DNA from 3 places in the Methylobacterium sp. Leaf93 genome. Region 2 is predicted to be linked to each of the others. Evidence: riboswitches for the same ligand, from Rfam matches in the RefSeq annotation. Region 2 holds a riboswitch; each other region holds the start of a gene.
What was found. A riboswitch is a leader RNA that binds a small molecule or an ion and turns the genes downstream of it on or off. The one in region 2 is predicted to bind cobalamin.
Positions count from the first base shown of each region.

Region 1 (2,259 bases), on a different contig from region 2:
AACAGGTTGAGGTTCGAGCGGAGGACATAGGCGCTGGCGCGGGTGACGCCGCCGTCGTCCGACCGGCTCCAGCGGCCCGACAGGGAGAAGCGGCTCGCATTACCCCCATCGCTTGGGTCGAGGGTGCCGAAGCGGCCGATCAGGCCCTCGGAGATCGCCCGCTGAGGGATCTGGTTCGTCGCCGTCCAGCGGTTGGAATAGGCCATGCCGGTGAGGGAGAACCCGTCGAGGGCGGTGCCCTGGCTGTAGCGCAGCACGCCGTTGAGCTTTCGGATATCGTCCGGCACCACCCAGGGGCCGTCATAGACCTGAGCCTCGCCGGCGGCGAGGAGGGTCCCCTCCCCCAGCGGCGCGGAGGCGATGGTGAGCGCCCGCTTGTAGCCGAAGCTGCCGAGGGAAGTGAGCGCGAGAGGGCGGGGCACCGCGTCGATCGTGTCGATCCGCACCGAGCCGGCGGAGGCGAAATCCCCGTCGCGGGCGAAATACGGGCCCTTGTGGAACTCCACCGCGCCGACGAGTTCGGGAATGAGGAAGTTGATGTCGGCATAGCCCTGGCCGTGGCCATGGGTGCGCATGTTGGCGGGCATGCCGTCGATGGTGATGGCGATGTCGCTGCCGTGGTCGAGGTTGAAGCCGCGCAGGAAGTACTGGTTGGCTTTTCCCTCGCCGGAATGCTGCGTGACGATGAGGCCGGGCACGGCTTCCAGTACCTCGCCGGGGCGGGTGACCGGGCGGTCGTTGAGGGCCTTGCCGGTGATGACGCCCGAGCTCGACGTCAGGGCAGGCGCGGACAGCGCGCCGAACGCCTCGGCCCCACCCGCTCCGCCCGTGGCCCCGCCGAGACCGGGACCGGCGGCAGGGGGCGGACGCGTGTCGGCGGCCACGGAGAGTTCGTCGAGGGTCGCCTCGGCGGTGGTCGCCGCGCCGGCCTGGGCGAGGGCCGGTGAGGCGGATGTGAGGATGGCGAGGACGAGGAGGGGATGCAGAGCGTGTGGAGGATGGGCGGACACGGGCGAAACCTCGGGCAACGGCAGTGGCACGTCACCGCGAACGAAGCCGATGCGTTCGCGACATGCGAACGCCCGACACCCCACCGGGACACCCCGCCCGATGCGTTTCGCGTGTGACCACGACTGACGGCAGGTCTCCTGGCTCGCGGGTCACCGCCCTCTCATCGTCTTCCCAGAAGCCGGAGCCTCCAGTGACGTGTTGATGATGGGCTCGCCGCTTACAGTTGCGGGGGCAGCCGCGGCATCGGACGCAAGATCCTCACCGCGTTCCCTTTTGATCCCCCGAAGGGAAACCGTCATCGTCAGGCTAGGTCGGCCGCGACGGGAGGGTCAATGGCGAGATTCTCCCATGCCGACCATCGCCGCCGCCCTGTCGCATCGCGGCAACGTCAGGCGTTACTCCGGCAGCGCGTCGAGGCTTTTCGGCTCCTCGATGCGGCGGCCGTTTGTCTCGGCCCGGAAGCGCTTGCCCATCTCGTAGGCCGATTTGCGCATGCGCATGATGCCACCCAGCGGTCGGTGCGCGGCCAGCCCGTGCCACGGGCTGAACGACAGGCCGTCATCGACGAAAGCCGCGCGCGCCTCGCTCCAGCTCGTCTGCGGCGCGGCGGTGAGGGTGGCGATGGTGCGGTAGGGGCTCGCTGCCTCCGACCAGACCACGGAGGCGTCCTCCACCGGCATGTCCTCGAGGTTCAGGCAGAGCTGCGCCCGCAACTCCCAGGTGCCGCCATGGCGGCGGAAATGCGCCAGCACCGCCTCGCGGATCGCATTGGGGGCGCTCGTGTCGTCCAGCGGCTTATCGGTAAGCGCCGTCAGGTCCGGCGAGACCGGGACGAGCGCGATCTTGGCGACGTGATCGCCGAAGCGCAGCGGAACCTGGCTGTAGAAGCTGTCGCCCAGAATGTGCGTCTCGGGCTGTCCGCCCAGCGTCGCCAGGGCCGGGCTCGGCGAACCGGTGGCCGCCACGACCGCGCTCTGCACGCCGCGCAACGCCGCCGAGGCGACCTTCTTGAGCCCCTCCGCCCGATCCGTGGTCTTGGCGAGGAGCTTCAGGGTCGCCAGGAACTGCTTCGGTCCCGGCGCCGAGAAGGCCGGCCCGTTGACGAGCACGAAATCCTGCGTGGCGTCCCCTTCCGACCCTTCGAGACGCTCGCCCTCGACGCCGACGATCTTGATCGCCACGCCGCGCGGAGTGGAGACGCTGTCGTCCAGGATATCACCGGGGATGGTCGAGAAGCGCATCACCACG
Region 1 is NZ_LMMS01000001.1:691,249-693,507, forward strand. Features, by position in the region: gene ASF26_RS02990 (TonB-dependent receptor) at 1-1,010, opposite strand, end outside; cobalamin riboswitch at 1,121-1,323, opposite strand; gene ASF26_RS02995 (catalase family protein) at 1,407-2,259, opposite strand, start outside.
Region 1: linked by a shared signal. The riboswitch ahead of ASF26_RS02990 (TonB-dependent receptor) and the one ahead of ASF26_RS12795 (CbtB-domain containing protein) in region 2 are both predicted to bind cobalamin.

Region 2 (2,259 bases):
CGGATGGTCGGATCGGCCATCAGCTCCTCGGCCTTGGCCCAGGCATGCTCGGCCGCCGCGATGTCGCGGGCCTTGTCCTGCGTCTCCCAGGTGAAGCCCTCGCCGAGCGTATGCCACTCGATCCGGTCGCCAAAGGCCTTCAGCGCGTGCTTCTCGCCCGTATCCCAGGCGCCCTTGATGAACTGGACCACGCCGACCCGCCAGCCATGGCCGAGCGCCCGCAGGACGAGGCCGAGCCCGGCCGTGGTCTTGCCCTTGCCGGGGCCGGTATTGACGATGAGGAGGCCCTTCTCGATCGTCTTGGCCGCGACCTCGGCGTCCTGGACGGCCTTGCGCTTCTCCATCTTCTCGCGGTGACGGTCGGCCTCCGGGTCATTCGTTTCCAGATCGTTCATGCGCTCGCTCCGGGTTGGGGTTTCACGATCATCGGCAGTCCCGCCACCATGAACACCACATGGTCGGCCCGCGCGGCGAGGCGCTGGTGCAGGCGCCCGGCCGCGTCGCGGAAGCGGCGGGCGAGCGCGTTGTCCGGCACGATGCCGAGACCGACCTCGTTGCCGACGAGCACCACCGGCCCCGACGCGCGATCGCAGGCCTCGATCAGGGCGGCGCTCGCCGCCTCGATATCGGCCTCGGACAGGATTAGGTTGGTGAGCCACAGGGTCAGGCAATCGACCAGCACCGGCCCGGTCGCCGCGGCGACGGCCTCGGGCAGGTCGATCGGCACGTCCCGCGTGATCCAATCGGCCGAGCGGCGCGACCGGTGAAGGGCGATGCGCTCCCGCATCTCGTCGTCCCAGGCCTGCGCGGTGGCGAGGTAGAGCCATGGCGCGGGGCAGGCTTCGATCAGGCGCTCCGCGTGCAGGCTCTTGCCCGAGCGCGCGCCGCCGAGGACCAGTGTCATTCTTGGAGAAGGCTGCCGCATGGCTCCCTTTAGCGCGAAACCGCCCTGCCCCGTCAAAGCCGGTAAAACGCTTTGGCGCCGCGTTGTCAGCGGTCGCGCGAGCGCGTAGAAGCGAGGTTCGGACGGTGCCCCGGCGACGGGGTGAAAAGGGAATGCGGTGAGGGCTCGCGCCTGAAACCGCAGCTGCCCCCGCAACTGTGAGCGGAGACGGGCCTGCCATCGGCCACTGGAGCGATCCGGGAAGGCGGCAGGACCGGACGACCCGCGAGCCAGGAGACCTGCCTTCCGAAGGGGACCACATCGTCCTCCCGCTCTATCCTCGAACGCCGCCGGCGGGGCGGCCGGAGACCTGACACGATGACCACCAACACCCTCGTCCTCACCGGCACCCGCAGCAACGAGCGTCTCGGCGCGATGCTCATGGCCGCTTTCCTCGGGCTCGGGCTCGTCTTCATGGCCGGCTTCGCCCCGGCGATGGCGCTGCACAACGCGGCCCACGATTTCCGGCACGCCCAGAATTTCCCCTGCCACTGACCGCCTCGCGCTCAGTCAGGACCTGATTCCATGATGATCCGACTCGTGTCGGCGGCCCTGGTCGCAGGCTTCCTGGCGGCTGTCGTCGCCACGGGCTTGCAGCTCGCCCTCACCTCGCCACTGATTATCGCGGCTGAGCGTTACGAGAGCGGCGAAGCCACGGCGCCGGCCGCGCAATGGATGCCGCGCGGCGCCTCGCCGGCCTCCCTCATCGTGCCCGTCCATTCCGGCCATGACCATGGCGGCAAGACGGACGGTGTCGAAGGCGGCGAGGTCGCACCGGCCTGGCAGCCCGGCCCCGGCCTGCCCCGTATGGTCTTCACCGCCCTCGCCACCCTCGTCGGCGGCGTCGGCTATGCCCTGTTGCTGGGCGCGGCTCTCATCGCCTGCGGGCGCGAGCCGAGCCCGGAAACCGGCCTGCGCTTCGCCATTGCGGGGTTCCTCGCCGTGGCTCTCGCCCCGGCCCTCGGCCTGCCGCCGGAACTGCCCGGCATGGAGGCGGCCCCGCTCGCCGAACGCCAGTTCTGGTGGATCATGACCGCGGCCGCCACCGCCATGGGGCTCTACCTCATCGCGATCCGCCGCTCCTCCATCGCCATCGCTGGAGGGCTCGTGCTTCTGGTCGCGCCGCATTTGGCAGGCGCTCCGGAGACGAGCCACACCGCCTCTGCCCTGCCGCCGGGTTATGCGGCGCAGTTCGCCGCGCGGTCGCTGGGCATCGCCTTCGTGTTCTGGGCGGTGATCGGCCTCGCTTTCGGCTGGGCCTGGAACAGCGTCGGGCGCAAGAGCCCGGCGGCGTCGAATGCCTGACGAGGACCTCC
Region 2 is NZ_LMMS01000023.1:221,182-223,440, forward strand. Features, by position in the region: gene cobO (cob(I)yrinic acid a,c-diamide adenosyltransferase) at 1-395, opposite strand, end outside; gene cobU (bifunctional adenosylcobinamide kinase/adenosylcobinamide-phosphate guanylyltransferase) at 392-904, opposite strand; cobalamin riboswitch at 1,011-1,205, shown strand; gene ASF26_RS12795 (CbtB-domain containing protein) at 1,262-1,438, shown strand; gene ASF26_RS12800 (CbtA family protein) at 1,469-2,248, shown strand; gene ASF26_RS12805 (DUF1636 domain-containing protein) at 2,241-2,259, shown strand, end outside.

Region 3 (2,259 bases), on a different contig from region 2:
TGGCCGGGAACAGGCCCGGATCGTAATTGAACGGATCGACGCTGGTGACGAGGCCGCCGCCCGCGCTGGAGAAGTTGTTAGTGTGGCGGAAATCCACGTGGTTGACGTCGAATCCGATGGCGAACTCGTTGCGGAAGCCGAACACGTTGCCCTTGAAGGCGGCGTCGAAGCGGTTCCCGACCTGCTCCTGGCTGTGATAGATTTCAAGGTAGTCGGACCTGTCGATCCGTCCCGTACCGTTATTGAACCGGTACTGCTCGACATCGAGCCAGTGGCGCCGGCTCTGCAGGCGGTAGGCGGTGTTGCGGATGATGATGTCGGCGCTCGGCGTCCACTCGGTCTTGAGCTGGGTCCAGTTGTCGGACCAGACGATCTTCGCGCCGTCGACATTGTAGTTGTTGTTGCGCAGGGACTGGACGATCCGGCCATTGACCAGCGGCGTGCCCCAGTAGCGCGCGGGCTCCTGGTAGCCGAGATCGTGGCTGAGGGTGACGGCGAGATCGGGGTTGAGCTGGAACAGCAGCGCGCCCGAGACCGCGAGGTTGCGGAAGTCGCCGTTCGGGCTGGTCCAGCCGCCGTCGCGGTTGCCGCTGACATTGAGGCGATAGGCCACCGCGTCGCCGATGGGACCACCGAGATCGACGGCGAGGCGCGCGAGCCCGTCCGACCCGGTGGCGGCGCGCGCGGCATGGATCGGGGTGAAGCTCGGCTTCTTCGAGACCACGTTGACCACGCCGCCGATGGCGCCGTCGCCGTAGAGCACGGAGGCCGGGCCGCGCAGCACCTCGATCCGCTCCACGTTCCAGGTGTCGAACGGGAAGGTCACTGTACCGGCGCCCACGAACAGCCGCGTGCCGTCATAGAGCTGCTGGATCGAGTTCGGGCCGGCGAAACCCCGGCTGGAGAAGGCGCCGTTGCCGTTGCCGGGCGACGCGATGGTGGTGATGCCGGTGGCGTTCTGCGTCACCGCCTCCACCACCGTGTTCTGGCCCCGGATGCGGGCGGTCTCGCCGCTGATGACATCGATGCTGGCGGGCGTCTCCAGCGGCGTCAGGCCGAGCCGGCTGGCGCTCCGCGACGGGGTCGAGAGGTTGAGCCCGACCGGGTTAGCGCGGGTGAGTCTGACCCCGCTCCCCTCCACGGTGAGCTGGTCGAGGGTGACGGCATTCTGGCCGACTGAATCCTGGGCTCGGACTTCGCCGGCGAGGAGGGTCGAGCCGAGGAGCGACGCGAGCAAGGCGGTGGCGCGGGCCGGGGAGGTCCGGCCGGGGGCGCGATGGGTGACCTGTGTGGGCATGTGCGTTTGGGCAAACCGGAGTGATCGCTGGCCGAATGCCGCGCCCCCTCTGCTAAATCGTATGTTATAACGTTACAATACGTCGAACCGGGCAAAATGCCTGCGCGCGGGACCAAGCGGTCACGCCGAGGGCATGCTCGGGAGCGAGTCTGCAACGGAAGGAACAAGGACGATCGGGCATCGCGGGCGAACGGCAGGCGCGGCTCAGCGCAGTGGCACGTCACCGCGAACGAAGCCGATGCGTTCGCGACATGCGAACGTCCCGACACCCCACCAGGACACCCCGCCCGATGCGTTTCGCGTGTGACCACGACTGACGGCAGGTCTCCTGGCTCACGGGTCGACGCCCTCTCATCGTCTTCCCAGGTGATCACCCAGTGACGTGTTGATGAAGGACTCGCCGCTTACAGTTGCGGGGGCAGCCGCGGCATCGGACACAAGGCCCTCACCGCGTTCCCTTTTGATCCCCCGAAGAGGAACCGTCATGCTCAAGCTAGTCGAGGGCGGGAGACCGCGTCAACGACGCGACGGCAACAGCCCAAAAGAAAAGCCCCGGACCGTTCGATCCGGGGCCGATCTCATCGGAGGCGCGTCGCCTACCAGCGGTAGGTGACGGAGCCGGTGATGCGGCGGCCGTCGCCGTAATTGCAGCCGACATATCCGCCGAGTTGGGCGCAGGTGCCGACATACACTTTGTCGGCGAGGTTGTTGGCGGCCACCTGGAAGCGCCAGTTGTCGAAGGAATAGCGGATCGACGCATCCATCAGGAAGTAATCCGGCACGCGGATCGTGTTGGCCGTATCGCCGAAGGTGTCGCCGATGTAGCGGACGCCGAAGCCGAAGCCGAGACCACGGAACAGGCCGGTCTGTACGGTGTAGTCGGCCCAGTTCGAGATCACGATGTTCGGAACCTGGATCGGCCGATTTCCGGTCGCGTCGGGTAAGGAGATCGGTGGGATATC
Region 3 is NZ_LMMS01000031.1:181,015-183,273, forward strand. Features, by position in the region: gene ASF26_RS21675 (TonB-dependent receptor) at 1-1,297, opposite strand, end outside; cobalamin riboswitch at 1,598-1,796, opposite strand; gene ASF26_RS21680 (TonB-dependent siderophore receptor) at 1,894-2,259, opposite strand, start outside.
Region 3: linked by a shared signal. The riboswitch ahead of ASF26_RS21675 (TonB-dependent receptor) and the one ahead of ASF26_RS12795 (CbtB-domain containing protein) in region 2 are both predicted to bind cobalamin.